DNA from 2 places in the Latilactobacillus sp. VITA-14 genome. Region 2 is predicted to be linked to the other one. Evidence: predicted binding sites of a transcription regulator. Region 2 holds the regulator's gene; the other holds the start of a gene.
The links. The regulator Rex, encoded in region 2, represses fermentation and respiration genes when NADH is low (regulators of the CRP and FNR family bind a similar motif). The targets are predictions, from matches to a motif close to TTGTGAANTANTTCACAA.
Positions count from the first base shown of each region.

Region 1 (7,978 bases), on a different contig from region 2:
GCGACTTCAGGGTAGTTAACAACCGGTGTAAACCAACCGCCACCAATTGATCCGATATTACTGATTGTCATTGAACCACCACTCATTTCAGCTGGTTTCAATTTGTTATCCAATGCTTTTTGCGTATTTTCGCCAATTTCTTTAGCGATGGCAAAAATACTCTTGCTGTCGGCATCCTTGATATTTGGGACATAGAGCCCGTGATCAGTATCCGTTGCAATTCCGACATTAATGTAGTGCTTATAAACAATTTCGTTAGTTGCATCATCAATTGACGCGTTCAAAGTTGGGAAGTCACGTAAGACCGTTACCAAAGCTTTAACGATGTATGGTAAGAAGGTTAACTTAATGTCCTTCTCAGCCGCTACATCCTTGAATTTCTTACGATGGGTCATCAATTTAGAAACTTCCACTTCATCGAATAAAGTAACGTGTGGTGCCGTATGCTTACTTGTCACCATTGCTTTAGCAATTGCTTTCCGCGTTGGTGACATTTTTTCACGTGTTTCCCGTTCTGGTGTCGCAGAGGTGTATGGTGTCGCAGCAACTGGTTGTGCAGCTGGTGTTGCTGGCGACGTTGGTTGTTCTGCTGTCTCTACAGCAGGTGCTGTCGTTGTTGCAGCGCCATTTTGCATGAAGATTTGCACGTCTTCTTTAGTAATCCGACCATGTTTACCGGTGGCTGGCACTTGACTGATATCAACATCGTTTTCACGTGCGAATTGTCGAACAGATGGCATAGCTAAAATCGTCCGATTTTGGTCACTAATCGCAACTACTGCTTGACTGCTTGGCGCCGTTGTTTTAGCTGGTGTTGATTCTGACGCCGTAGCTGGTGCTTGTTCAGCAGATGTTGCCGTTGCCGAATTGTGGCCTGGAGCATCAATTTCGACCAATACTTGACCGACAGTCGCCACTTCGCCTTCACCGACTAAAATTTTAACGACTTTCCCACTAACAGGTGATGGGATTTCTTCAACTGATTTATCATTTTGAACTTCTAATAAAGTGTCATCTTCTTGAATAGTATCGCCTTCTGCGACCGCCCATTTTTGAATTTCACCTTCGGCAATCCCTTCACCAATATCTGGTAACTTAAATTGGTAAACACCACCTGCATCGGTTGCAGTCGGTGTTGCTTCGGGTGTAGCAGCTGGTGTTGCCGTACTTGGTGTATCGTTACCTTCAACACCTGGTGCGTCAATTTCAACCAGTACTTGGCCAACTGTTGCCACTTCACCTTCACCGACTAAAATTTTAACGACTTTCCCACTAACGGGTGATGGGATTTCTTCAACTGATTTATCATTTTGAACTTCAAGTAAGACATCATCTTCTTGAATCGTGTCACCTTCTGCGACTGCCCATTTTTGAATTTCGCCTTCTGCAATCCCTTCACCAATATCCGGTAATTTAAATTGATATGCCATACGTCTAACGTCCCTTCTTTCGTTATCGACTAAAAGTTAATAACTTCTTTAACCTTATTTTCAATATCAGTTGCATTTGGTAACCAAGTTGCTTCAGCTTGTCCAAATGGGAATGGCGTATCAGGAGCTGAAACACGTGCAATTGGAGCTTCCAATGAAAGAACAGCACGTTCTGAAATTTCAGAAGCAACTTGTGCCCCAACGCCTGCTTGTTTTTGTGCTTCTTGAACAATAACGACCCGCCCTGTTTTTTCGACAGAGGCGATAATTGTTGCAACATCTAATGGTGCAATTGTTCGTAAATCAATTACTTCAGCTTTAACATTCTCTTTAGCTAGGTTTTCGGCCGCTTTAATCGCTTCTCTCACCATTGCACCGTAAGTGATGATTGAAACATCTGTCCCTTCAGTAACCACAGCTGCTTTATCAAGCGGCACTGTATAAGATTCATCAGGTACTTCTTCGCGGAACGACCGGTATAATTTCATGTGTTCAAGATACAAAACAGGATCGTTTGAACGAATCGCAGAAATCAATAAGCCTTTGGCATCATATGGATTACTTGGCACAACCACGCGAATCCCTGGAATTTGCGTGATCATTCCTTCAAAGTTATCTGAATGTAATTCTGGGGTATGCACGCCACCACCAAATGGTGCACGAATCGTGATTGGCATGTTGCGTGTGCCACCCATCCGATAACGTGTTCGTGACATCTGGCCAGCAATCGAATCCATTGTTTCGAAAACAAAACCAAAGAATTGAATTTCAGGTACAGGGCGGAAGCCTTCTAGTGCTAAACCGATTGATAAACCACCAATCCCAGATTCAGCTAACGGTGTATCAAAAACGCGGTCTTCACCATGTTTAGCTTGCAACCCTTCAGTTGCTCGGAAAACCCCACCGTTCTTCCCAACATCTTCCCCGAAAATCAAGACGTTCTTATCATCTGCAAGTTCTAAATCCAGCGCATTTGTAATTGCTTGAATCATCGTTTTTTGTGCCATCTTAATTCGACTCCTTTGCACTGTATTCTGCAATTTGTTCTTTAATATTTTGTGGTTGGTCTTCAAATGTAACATTCAAGAAATCTGTGACTTTTTGTTTTGGCGCAGCATCCGCTTCGTTGATGGCTGCTTTAATGTCTGTTTTAACTTGTTCGATCAATTGGTCTTCTTGATCTTGTGACCAAAGTCCCTTATCAGTTAAGAAACGACGCATTCTAACGAGTGGATCACGTTTCAACCAAATATCGTCTGTTTCTTTGGTCCGATAACGAGTGGGATCATCCCCTGATAATGTATGTGGTCCATAACGATAGGTTAATGTTTCAATTAAGACCGGTCCGTTGCCAGCAGTTGTAAATTCACGCGCTTCTTTCATCACTTCATAAACTGCTAGTGGATCCATCCCATCGACTTGAATGGCAGGAATCCCAGCTGCGACCCCTTTTTGAGCCAACGTTACAGCAGCTGTTTGTTTTTCACGTGGGACCGAAATCGCAAAGCCGTTATTTTGAACAACGAAAATGGTTGGTGCTTTAAAAGCACCCGCAAAGTTCAAGCCTTCATAGAAATCCCCCTGTGAAGTCCCACCGTCACCGGTATAAACGTAAACAGCATTTTCTGATTGGCGCTTCTTCATCCCAACCGCAACACCCATTGCTTGAATGTATTGCGCGCCGATAATGATTTGTGGTGGCATCGCCTTCAAAGATTCTGGATACTTGTTACCGTCAATATGGCCTCGTGACCATAGGAATGCTTGTGATAAAGGTAGCCCATGTTGCACTAATTGTGGCACATCCCGGTAACCAGGGAATAAAAAGTCGTCTTTAGTCATCGCAAAGTTACTTGCTAATTGGCTGGCTTCTTGCCCAGCAGTTGGTGCATAAAATCCTAACCGGCCTTGACGGTTCAAAGCAGTTGCTCGTTGATCAAGCACACGCGACCAAACCATTTGTTTCATCAGTTCAACCAATTGGTCATCACTGAGATCCGGCATCAATTCCGGATTAACAACCTGGCCAGTCTCATCTAAAATTTGAACGGTCTTAAAATCTTGGCTCTCATCGCTCAATAACTTCTCAAAATTAACTGCAGCTTTATTATTGACCATAGTATCCATATCTCCTCTTTAAAAAACTGTTTTAATGACTGCTTATATCTGTATTACTTAAGCATCTTTACAAGACTAATTTAGCATTTCACATCACTAAATGCAAGCGTTTTATAAGCTATATTAGTCAGTTTACGCTTTCATTAGTTTTTATTACATGTGAATCTAATCACTAGTTAGCTAATTTTCACGTCTGTTCTATATCTGTTATAATTTAATTCCGTTTTCTGTTATATAATAGCAAATAATAGGCACAAAAAAAGAGTCCGCCGTAGCAGACTCATCGTTAAATTTAAGTTGGGGTAGTTCTATGCCAAGACCGGTTGGGGTATCTCAGCGTTGCCAGCATGCACTAAGAGCTCTTGAAACACTCTGACTACTGGTTTAATTTGTTGACTGACTTGCACGCACCGTTCACTTACCCGCAAATCATTTAAATCAATCGCAACCTTAATTTGACCAAGGTTGACTAACTTAATCATTGTTAGCAGGATTGCCCCGACAACCAACGTTGCCAAACCCATGAAAGCAAATTGATTAACCATTAATACTGCACAAAACGAAACCAATGCAGCTACCGCCATCATAAAAGTGCTTCCCACTCTAACTTTAGGTGTTTGTGCTTTAGCACCAATCGTTGCATCTAGCACAACGCCGTGCACCATTTCAGTCACTACTTCGCCCGCTTCAATAACGTTAACATCTTTGTTAACTGTTGCGATTGTAACGGGTGTCTTTTCGCTAGCAGCCAATACCAAAATATCACCGGGCACAATTTGATCTGCACCGATTAAGCGTAAAAAACCATCACGCATAACGCTAACCCGTGCTTGTGAATTTTCTAATACTGCTTCTCTTTTAGCAGCTTCGACAGTTGTTAAGCCACTTGGGCGAGTTGCCAATAAACGCATTAACATCCCACTGCTTGTAATGCCAGTGAGGTTAACGTCTTTTTTTAATTTCTTGTGCATCGCGTTCGACACTCCTTCCCTTTTGAGGAAGTCGTCGTAAACCGCTAGCCTAATGCTGGCAGTAAAATGACAGACCACCTCGAATGATCACCATCGCTACTACTTACAGGTCCTTCAGCTGTTTTCATCATTTTACTCACCAGACTTTCTCTACTTTAAATTTAGTCATACCGCTTTATCCGACAAAAAAAGACGCACAACAATTGAGCGTCATCCATTTATCATGGCGTTCCCAATCGTTCAGTTTTAGCACTATATGACGTAGAAACCATGTTCAGCTACGTTAGAAAAAGCCTTCATTGGCAGTTTCAGTTGACTCAATTGGCATCTCTCGATGTTTCTGAGTAGCAGCGTTTGTTCATATAGGAGCCTCACCTAACGGAAAAGCAATATATCTATACTCTTATACTACCCGTTTCACTTTAGCAGGTCAAGCAATTCATTCCGTTTTAACTTGAATTGTGCTAGAATAATGAATGACGAATTAATCGGAGGTCTTAACTGTGATATTAATGAAAGATATTATCCGCGAGGGTAACCCAACACTTAGAAAAATAGCTGAACCTGTTACTTTTCCACTATCAGATGAAGATCGGCAACTTGCTGCTGACATGATGGCATTTTTAGAAAATAGCCAGGATCCTGAACTTGCTGAAAAGTACCACTTGCGCGCTGGCGTCGGTTTAGCTGCACCCCAAGTAGATGTTTCAAAACAAATGTCTGCTGTCTTGGTCCCTGGACCAGACGAACCCATCTTCAAAGATGTGATTATCAACCCTAAAATTATCAGCCACTCTGTTCAAAACGCAGCACTTGCTGAAGGTGAAGGTTGCTTATCAGTTGACCGCGAAGTGCCCGGCTTTGTGCCCCGCCCTGACCGTATTACACTACGTTACCAAGATTTAGACGGTGAAAGCCACAAGATTCGCTTAAAAAACTACCCAGCTATTGTGTGCCAACACGAAATCGATCATCTAAATGGCATCTTGTTCTTCGATCACATCAACAAGCAAGACCCATTCGCAGCACCAGATGACATGATTATTATTGAATAGAAGTACGATTGGTTGTGCTTAGCAACTGAGCATTAATACAGAATTGGCAGTTATCCCGAATTGTGGGATAACTGCCAATTTTAGATTAAACGGGAGTTGTTGCACCCAAGCGCACGTTAAAGAAGAAGTGCTGATTCGAGTTGGTCAGGCTTTGAGGCTTAACGGTAAAGGCTACTCGAGAAGCACATAAAAAAGCGTGATTGAAATCTCATTAGAAGATTTCGATCATGCTTTTTTTATGCTTTCACCGCTTCAGGCGTATCGGCAAATTGACTGTTATATAAATTAGCGTACACACCGCCGGCAGCTAATAGCGAATCGTGCGTCCCTTGTTCAACAATTTGACCATGGTCCATCACTAAAATCAAATCCGCGTCGCGAATCGTTGAGAGTCGATGGGCAATGACGAAACTCGTTCGCCCTTGCATGACTTTTTCCATGGCTTTTTGCAATAAACCTTCCAATCGGGTATCCACCGAACTAGTTGCTTCGTCCAAGATTAAAATCTTAGGATCCGCAATCACGGCTCGGGCAATCGTCAATAGTTGTTTTTGCCCAAGCGAAACGTTGCTTGCTTCTTCATCAATCGTCATTTGATAGCCGTTTGGCAACGTATGGATAAAATGATCGACATTAGCGGTTTTAGCCGCATCAACGACTTCATACTCTGTCGCATCGAGTTTCCCGAAACGAATATTATCGGTGATTGAAGCATGATATAACCAAGCATCTTGAAGTACCATCCCAAATTGGGAACGGACTTGTTGCTTGCTTAATTGCTTCGTGTCAACCCCATCAATCCGAATCGTTCCAGATGTCACATCATAAAAACGCATCAACAAGTTAATCATCGTTGTCTTCCCAGCACCGGTTGGCCCGACAATCGCCACTTTATCACCTGGGTTAGCAGTAAAGCTCAAATGGCGAATCAATGGTTTGTCTGGGTTATAGCTGAAACTGACATCATCAAATTCAACTTTACCTTGAACGATTGCTGGCAACGATGCTGTTTCATTATCGGTTGCTTCAACTGGCTCATCTAAGATTTCAAATACACGACCAGTTGCAGCAGCAGCTGATTGAATCACACCAGACAACTGTGTAATCTGTGAGATTGGTTGGTTCACTTGCCAAATATATTGAATGAAGGCTTGTAAATTACCAACTGAAATCACACCGTGCAAGACATAATAACCACCTAACGTTGCCATCCCGGCATACGTCATGTTTGTCGTTAAACCAACTAACGGCATCATCAAGCCAGAAACAAAGGCTGCCTTAAAGCCATAGTCAGTTAACCGATCCGTAATTTCTGCAAAATCAGCAATTGCGCGTTCTTCTTGTCCGTAAAGTTTCAAGACACTGAAGCCGCCATAATTTTCCTGTACAAAGCCGTTCATTTCGCCCAACGTATCTTGTTGGCCTCTAAAGTACGGCTGCGATTTCTGAATGACCCGTCTTGAAATCAATAACGATGCTGGAATCATTATTAATGATAAGAGCGCCATCCAAATATTAATCGTAATCATCATGATCACGGCCGTGATGATCCCTAAGATCGATGTCACAACTTGAATTAAACTCTGTTGTAAAGCGTTCGTAATCGCGTCCACATCGTTGGTTACCCGTGACAAGATATTCCCTTGTTGTTGTGAATCAAAAAAACGAACGGGTAGCGCATTGATTTGCAAATCAATGTCGCGCCGTAAATCACGCATCGCCCGTTGAACAGCCCGCGTCATCCAAAACGAGCCTAAAAACATCGTCACTTGATATAGCAACGCAAAGCTCAAAATCATCGCAATCACCTTCGCGATATAACTAAAATTAATCGCAACGTGTTGTGCTAAATTCCGACTGATTTCAGTAATGGCTAGTCCCATGATCACTGGCCACAGTGCATTAGCGAGCACCGAAATAACAGTTGCGGTAATCGCAAGCCAAAATGTCACTTGATACGGCCCAATGTAGCGCATTAGCCGTTTAAGTTCTCTAATATTCTTCATTGAGTTCCTCCTGTGATAACTGTGATGCCGCAATCGCACGATAAATCTCGTTATCTTTTAATAAGTCGCGGTGAGTCCCAATACCAACCACTTGACCTTCGTTTAAGACGACAATCCGATCAGCATTCATGATAGTCCCAACTCGTTGTGCCACAATCAGCACTGTTGCCTCTTTGGTGATTGACTTCAATGCACCTCGTAACGCCGCATCCGTTTTATAATCCAATGCTGAAAAACTATCATCAAAGATATAAAGCGCGGGGCGGCGGACAATCGCTCTGGCAATCGCCAAACGTTGCTTTTGACCACCAGATAAATTGCTCCCACCTTCGGCTAAATAAGTTTGTAAGCCGTCTGGTTTTTCAGCGACAAAGGTATCTGATTGTGCAATTTTCAAA
Region 1 covers NZ_JBJKTM010000012.1:31,165-39,142, forward strand. The annotation lists gene ACF1X7_RS06390 (dihydrolipoyllysine-residue acetyltransferase) at 1-1,430, opposite strand, end outside; gene ACF1X7_RS06395 (alpha-ketoacid dehydrogenase subunit beta) at 1,460-2,437, opposite strand; gene pdhA (pyruvate dehydrogenase (acetyl-transferring) E1 component subunit alpha) at 2,439-3,548, opposite strand; gene ACF1X7_RS06405 (hypothetical protein) at 3,857-4,519, opposite strand; M-box (ykoK) riboswitch at 4,744-4,909, opposite strand; gene def (peptide deformylase) at 5,023-5,574, shown strand; gene ACF1X7_RS06415 (ABC transporter ATP-binding protein) at 5,811-7,580, opposite strand; gene ACF1X7_RS06420 (ABC transporter ATP-binding protein) at 7,567-7,978, opposite strand, start outside.
Region 1: the regulator Rex is predicted to act here: its motif matches at 3,706-3,723, upstream of pdhA (pyruvate dehydrogenase (acetyl-transferring) E1 component subunit alpha).

Region 2 (7,978 bases):
ACGACGGGCAAAATCTGGTTTGTAATCTGAAATTTTAGTAATTCGAACTTTATCGCCAGATTGTGGTGCTTGGATAAAGTAGCCATCCCCAATGTAGATTGCGACATGGTGGGCTGTTCCAACCCCTCCCCAGAATAATAGGTCGTTTGGTTGTAATTCATTGAGCGGTACATCTTTGCCTAACTTACTTTGATCTTGTGAAACACGGGGTAATTTAATCCCATTTTTAGCGTAAACGTATTGCACTAAACCAGAACAGTCAAATCCTTCGGGTGTGGTGCCACCCCAAACATAGGGTACGCCTAAATATTTAACCGCTTCTTGGATAATCTTATTATTCATTAAATCCTTGTTACCAGTAATTAATGCGGCACCTGCATCACTCGCCGCTTTTTGAGCAGCTGCTTGCACCTCTAATTCTTTCTTGAACTTCGTTTGTAGTTGCGTTAATTGGTCGTTAGCTTGTTGTTTTTGTTGATCTAAGTCCTTAATTGCAGCATCATTTTCCTGTGATAATGATACCAGCTTGGCCTGTTGCGCTTCTAATTCAGTCTTTTGTTCAGCTTTTTTTCAGCTAATGAGGCCGTTTCAGCGGCATTATCCGCCTTAGCGTCTAACAGTCGATTGATAATTGAACCTTTTTGGAATAAATCGCTCAAACTTTGGCTCGACAATAAACTATCGATCATATCAAGATTAAAACTGCTATCTCGTGTTTGTAATTGCCGCAGGTTACCTTCAATAATCGCCACTTGCTTTTGATAATCAGCAGATGTTTTGCTGAACTCGTCTTGTTTTTCTTTAATATCCGCCTGTTTTGCAGTCATTTGTTCGTTCAATTGCGTTGTTTTTAACGTTAAATTACTAATATTATTATTCAATTCGGATAGATGATCTTGTGCTGTCTTAATGGCAGTTTGCGTTTCTTCAGGCGTTGCTTGGACCGTTTGTGGTCGCGCTAAAAAGAAGCCACCTAACATTAAACAGGTTATCAGTATCCGCCGGTTTCGAAAAATCATTGTCAACTCCTCCAACTATTATTATACCGCAGTCAAAATTAATTAATAGGGTTGCGCACAATTTATATATGCGCATTTTTTTTGAAAAATAAAAAAGTTCCAAAACTTTTGCCAGTTTTGGAACTTTGGATTTAATCGTGCTTTTTGGTTATAACGACTTCCGCTTAACTACAAAACGAGCGTTATGGCAAAAAACCGCCAGAACGCTCATTTTTAGGTTAATGCTCAGAATCAACCCGTTTCAAACGCACTTCTTTACATCATACCGCCCATTGCTGATGGGTCCATGCCTGCTGCTGGTGCTGGGTTGTCTTCTGGTTTGTCAGCAACCACTGCTTCAGTTGTTAACATTAAGGCAGCCACACTAGCTGCATTTTGTAATGCTGAACGTGTCACCTTAGTTGGATCTAAGATGCCGGCTTCAATCATATTTTCCCAGTTGCCGTTGGCTGCATTGTAGCCGACTTCAACTGGTTGTGATTTAACTTTTTCAACAATTACTGAGCCTTCAAGACCAGCGTTGGTTGCGATTTGACGAACAGGTTCTTCCAATGCACGAAGCACAATGTTAATCCCGGTTTGAACGTCGCCTTCTTCTTTAAGCGCAGCAACACTTTCGATCACATCGATTAATGCTGTCCCACCGCCGGCAACGTAGCCTTCTTCAACAGCTGCACGCGTTGCGTTCAAAGCATCTTCAATCCGATATTTTTGTTCTTTCAATTCTGTTTCTGTGGCAGCACCGACTTTAATCACTGCAACGCCACCAGCTAATTTAGCCAAGCGTTCTTGTAATTTTTCACGGTCAAAGTCTGATGTTGTTTCAGCAATTTGTTTCTTGATGTTTTCAACCCGTTCAGCGATGGCATCTTTGCTACCAGCACCTTCAACGATTGTTGTATCATCTTTTGTAACAGTTACCTTACCAGCTGTCCCTAATTGATCGATAGTTGTTTCTTTCAATTCTAGACCGAGGTCACTTGTAATCACTGTGGCACCTGTTAATGTGGCGATATCTTCTAATTGTTCCTTACGACGATCACCAAAACCAGGGGCTTTTACAGCAACCACGTTGAATGTCCCACGAATCTTGTTCAAGACAAGTGTTGGTAATGCTTCGCCATCAACATCATCAGCGATGATTAACAAGGCTTTACCTTCTTGCACGATTGATTGTAAAAGTGGTAAAACATCTTGAATATTTGAAATCTTTTTATCTGTAATTAAGATATATGGGTTATCTAGGTCAGCTTCCATCTTATCGTTATCCGTTACCATGTATTGTGACAAGTAACCACGATCGAATTGCATCCCTTCAACAACGCTTAATTCAGTATCAATCCCTTTTGATTCTTCAACTGTGATGACCCCATCGTTGCCAACTTTTTCCATTGCATCAGCAATTAAACGACCAGTTTCTTCGTTAGCTGATGAAACAGCAGCCACTTGGGCAATGGCATCTTTACTTTCGACTTTGTGTGAAATTTCGTGTAACTTCTTAACAGCTTCTTTAGTTGCTAATTCAATCCCACGACGAATCCCAACTGGGTTAGCGCCGGCTGTGACGTTCTTCATCCCTTCACGAATAATTGCTTGAGCTAAAACAGTAGCAGTAGTTGTCCCATCACCAGCGATGTCATTCGTTTTTGAAGCCACTTCAGAAACTAACTTAGCACCCATATTTTCAAAATGATCTTCTAATTCGATTGCTTTAGCGATTGTCACACCATCATTAGTAATTTCTGGTGAACCGTAAGCTTTTTCCAAAACAACGTTCCGGCCTTTTGGTCCTAATGTTGTTTTCACTGTGTTGGCTAATTGGTCAACCCCTGCCAACATTTTTGAACGTGCGTCTTCTGAAAATTTAAGTTCTTTTGCCATAATTTATTCACCTCAAAAAATTTTTTTGTTTATTATTATTCAACAATAGCCATAATATCTTTAGCATGGAGCACTAAATATCGTTGACCTTCATATTCAACTTCTGAACCTGCATATTTATCGTAAATAACTTCATCGTTTTCTTTAATATCAAGTGGAATTCGTTTGCCGTCACTTGTTAATGTGCCGGTACCAACTGCGACTACTTTGCCGGTTTGTGGTTTTTGTTTAGCATTACTTGCCAAAACAATCCCACCTACTGTTTGTTCTTCTTCGTCTTTAACGGCGATAATCACGCGATCTTCTAATGGTTTTAACACTTAAAATCCCTCCATCAATTTTACTTTTTTAGCACTCTATCATATCAAGTGCTAATCACAATTTTTATCATAGCATTTTTTCAGAACATTGCAAGTATTATGCTAGCACTTTTGCAATTTGAGTGCTAATACGCTAAGCTATTGTCACAACAACCTTTGAGGAGCTTTCACATGACGCTATACAAACAAAATTTTTCAATTATCATTAGCTATTTGTTCATTTTATTGATTCCTAGTGCAGTCGTCCGTTTTGGTCATCTATCTGCCTCGTTTTTTCTAATCACAACCATTGTTGATTGCCTCGGTGCCGCCTGGTTACTCTATCTTAATCAACGCACACAAGCCAATGCCATTGAGCAGCGGCCTTTCCCACTCAAACCCATTATCATTTGGGGGGTGTGTGGCATTGTACTGGTCTTAGTAATTCAGATTCTCGCCGGCTTCATTGAACAAAACATTCTCCACATCACTGCCAAATCGCTCAACACCATTTCACTGATGACCATGATGCAACAACAACCGTTTCTTATTTTAGCAACGACCATCGCCGCACCGATTATGGAAGAAATCACGTTTCGCAAAGCAATCTTTGGTGGATTAGCCAGTCGCTTAAACCGCATTTTAGCCGCCATCATTTCAAGTTTACTGTTTGCTTTTTTACATCAGGACGGGCATTTGTTAATCTACACGGCCATCGGTCTTTTCCTATGTTGGCTGTACCGCAAGACAGGTTCGATTTTCACCACAATCATCAGCCATGCTGGGATGAACCTGATCGTCACTTTACTGTATCTCAATCGTTAAAAAAAGCGTTCAAACAGGCGGCTACTACGAGCAACTTGTTTAAACGCTATTTTTATTCTTGATTTTGTTCATCAGTATAATTATCGAGGAAGTAAATCAAAGTTTGTAGTTCTTTAGCCAAATCAACATTTTGAATCCGTACGTTTGATGGCACAGAAATTCGAATTGGCGTAAAGTTCATAATCCCTTTAATCCCAGCAGCCACTAATTCATCGGTGACTTCTTGAGCTTCATCAATTGGCACTGTTAAAATGACAATCTCGATCTGTTGGTTCTTCAATTGTTCGGCCATCTCGTCCATTGAATAGACAGGAACACCGGTTTGAATTGTTCCAATCATTTCGGGTTTAACATCAAATGCTGCGCTAATCCGAATATTATTGGTTTGCTTAAAGTTGTAGTTCAATAAGGCGTGGCCTAAATTCCCCACCCCAATCAATGCAACGTTTGTCAATCGATCTTGGTTCAAGGTCTTCTTGAAAAAATCTAGCAACGAAGCGACATCATAGCCATAACCACGTTTGCCCAGTGCACCGAAATATGAAAAATCACGACGAATTGTCGCACTATCTACTTTAACTGCTTCAGATAATCCAGTAGAGGAAATTTTAGTTTTCCCTGAATTGTTCAAAAAGTTTAAATAGCGGTAATATAAAGGCAATCGTTTTGCAGTTGCTCTTGGGATATTATTCTCAACCATTTGAAACCTCCTTTTTGATTTGCTTGTGAAAATAGTGTAGTACCATACTGAAATCATACTGAATTTTCTTGTGAAAAGCAATATATTTACAATTTTGACTGTCCATCGTTTAAATCTGTTATGATAGTTGACAGTAGTATTATAAAAATGAACGCAATTAACTTTAAAAAACACCGCACGAAAGGATTTTTAGCCGTGATATTATTACAAGTTCAACAAGTCGCACGCAGTTTTGGCGGCGATTACCTTTTCAAAAACGCACAACTCGAAGTACAAGACCGCGCCCGTGTTGCCCTCGTTGGTCCAAACGGGGCTGGTAAATCAACCTTATTAAAAATGATTGCCGGCATCACAACGCCTGATGAAGGCCAAATCATTCTTAGCAAAAATGCTCAAGTCGGTTACTTAGCGCAAGATAGTGGCTTAGACTCAACCCGGACAATCTATGCGGAGATGTTAACCATTTTCGATGATCTCCGCCAAATGGAAGCCCAAATGCATGAACTCGAGACCGCAATTGCGGACACAACCATTGACCATGCTAGCGAAGAATATGCAGCCTTACTAAAACGATATGACCAAGTCCAACACGATTTCTCTGAAGCTAATGGTTACGGCTATGAAGCCGAAATCCGTGGCGTCTTACATGGTTTCCAATTTCCAGAAGACACCTTTGAAAAGCCAATCAGTACACTATCGGGAGGCGAACGCTCGCGACTCGCACTTGCTAAGTTATTGCTTGAGAAAAAAGACGTCCTTATTTTGGACGAACCAACGAACCATTTAGATATCGAAACACTAACATGGTTGGAAAATTATTTACAAACTTATCCCGGTGCCTTGCTCACCGTCTCGCATGACCGGTACTTCTTAGATAAAATCACTAAAGAAGTCTACGACATGAGTCGCCACACATTGACCCATTATACCGGCAATTACAGCCATTTCTTAAGTTTAAAAGAAGCTAACCTCTCACTCGAATGGAAGGCTTATGAAAAACAACAAGCTGAAATCGATAAACTTCAGACCTTTGTTGATAAAAACTTAGTGCGCGCAAGTACCACGAAACAAGCCCAAAGTCGCCGCCGTCAACTCGAAAAGATGGATAAATTAGACCGGCCGCAAAACGAAGCCGGTAAAATTCATTTTCATTTCGAAAGCGAACATCCAAGCGGTAACGAAGTATTGCAAGTAAGCGATGCCGCTGTCGGCTATTCCCCCGATAAAATCATGGTACAACCAATCAATTTTGAAGTGAACCGCCACGAACGCTTAGCCATCATCGGACCTAACGGAATTGGTAAATCGACCCTTCTCAAAAGTATCTTGCACCAAATTCCGTTCATCAAAGGCCATGAAAAAGTCGGTAGTAACGTTTCAATCGGCTACTACGATCAAGAGCAACGCAATTTACACACTAACAAAACCGTCCTCAACGAATTATGGGATGAACACCATACAACACCTGAAAAGGAAATTCGCACACTACTTGGTAGTTTCTTATTCACCGGTGACGATGTTTTAAAGGTTGTGTCACAACTCAGTGGTGGTGAAAAAGCCCGCTTACTCTTGACGAAACTCGCGATGAACCATGACAATTTCTTAATCATGGATGAACCAACGAACCATTTGGACATTGATAGCAAGGAAGTCTTGGAAAAAGCCCTCCGTGAATTCGATGGCACCGTCCTCTTCATTTCCCATGACCGGTATTTCATCAATCAAGTCGCCACTGGCATTATCGAACTATCAGATACTGGTAGCAAACGATACCTCGGTGATTACGATTACTACCTCGCCAAGAAAGCTGAAGAAACAGCTTACGCAGAAGCAGCTAGCCAAAACAGTGCAATTATCCAACCAAGTGCCAATGTACAAGATGCCTACAAAGCAAGTAAGGAAAACCAACGTGCACAACGGAAACTAGAACGCGAAGTTACTGCTTTAGAAGAAAAAATGGCCGCACTAGAGACTAAGGCCAACGCAATCCAAGAACAAATGACCCAAGCAGACGTAATTACTAAACCCCTCATGCTTCAAGAACTACAACAAGACCTAGAAAAAGTCCAAGCTGAACTCGCTCAAACAGAATCAGACTGGGAAGAACAAGCGATGGCACTAGAAGAACTAACACAATAGAGTGCGTCAAAAGCCGGTTATGCTGCGAGCATCAGCCTAACATGGCGAATGCTTGCTACAAGCAATCGTTTGACTTGTGTAGCTAAGCACAGAAATATGCCTGCACCACATAAAAAAGGGTAGCGATCAATATCGCTGCCCTTTTGCATTTTAATTAATTTGTTTGCCGAACGGACTTAACGATAACGCCGCTAGCTTAAAGTGTTGCCGGCCAAATGGAATCCCAATAATCGTAATTGATAATAATAGCCCCCAAAAGACATGGCTCGCCCACATCACAAGACCACCTAAGAAAAACCAAACAATGTTTAATAAAAACGAACCTGCACCCCCCGTTGAAACAACGGTTGCGTTAAACGGCATCAAGGTCAATGCGCCAATCTTAAAACATTGTAGCCCGACTGGAATTCCAATAATCGTAATACTCCAGGCAATCCCCAGAATAAACCAACCGATAGCCTCTACTAATCCCCCGAATAGCCACCAAATTAATGTACCAATTAAACTCATTGAATAAACTCCTTTATACTTGATTGCCTTAATTATACCTGATTCATAAACAAAAAAAGCGGTAGCCGCCTAAAAATAGGTCGCTACCGCTTTTCTTAATCTTTTTTTAACCGATTAATGCTAACGCTTGTTTCAAGACAGTTTCGCCGTCCATCATGCCGTAAGCCTTCATATCAATTACTTCAACACCGATTCCTTTTGGTGCCAATTTCTCTTTAAATTGACCTTCCATGAAACGAACTTGAGGGCCTAATAGTACGCAGTCAATTTTTTTAGATTCGAGTTGGTTGTCTGCATCTGAAGCGCCAGTTGCAAAAATTTCTGCGTCTAAGCCTTGTGCTTCAGCGGCCTTTTGCATCTTTGAAACTAATAAACTTGTTGACATCCCTGCTGCACAACATAACATGATTGTTTTTTCTGCCATAATGAATTACCCCCTTAAATTTTAATTGATTAGAAAACGACAAAAGGCTTATAAAAAGCGTTTTCATTTCTTCTATATTTTTAGTATAAGCGCTTTCTTTCTTAATGTCAATTAATGTTATTTAAAAATATATAAGCCGCTCATTTTGTTGACCTATCCCCATCATTAACCTGTCACCTGT
Region 2 covers NZ_JBJKTM010000004.1:81,784-89,761, forward strand. The annotation lists gene ACF1X7_RS03040 (C40 family peptidase) at 1-411, opposite strand, end outside; gene ACF1X7_RS03045 (coiled-coil domain-containing protein) at 543-1,019, opposite strand; gene groL (chaperonin GroEL) at 1,275-2,900, opposite strand; gene groES (co-chaperone GroES) at 2,936-3,220, opposite strand; gene ACF1X7_RS03060 (CPBP family intramembrane glutamic endopeptidase) at 3,392-4,024, shown strand; gene ACF1X7_RS03065 (redox-sensing transcriptional repressor Rex) at 4,077-4,724, opposite strand; gene ACF1X7_RS03070 (ABC-F family ATP-binding cassette domain-containing protein) at 4,920-6,863, shown strand; gene ACF1X7_RS03075 (YccF domain-containing protein) at 7,014-7,373, opposite strand; gene ACF1X7_RS03080 (PTS sugar transporter subunit IIB) at 7,480-7,797, opposite strand.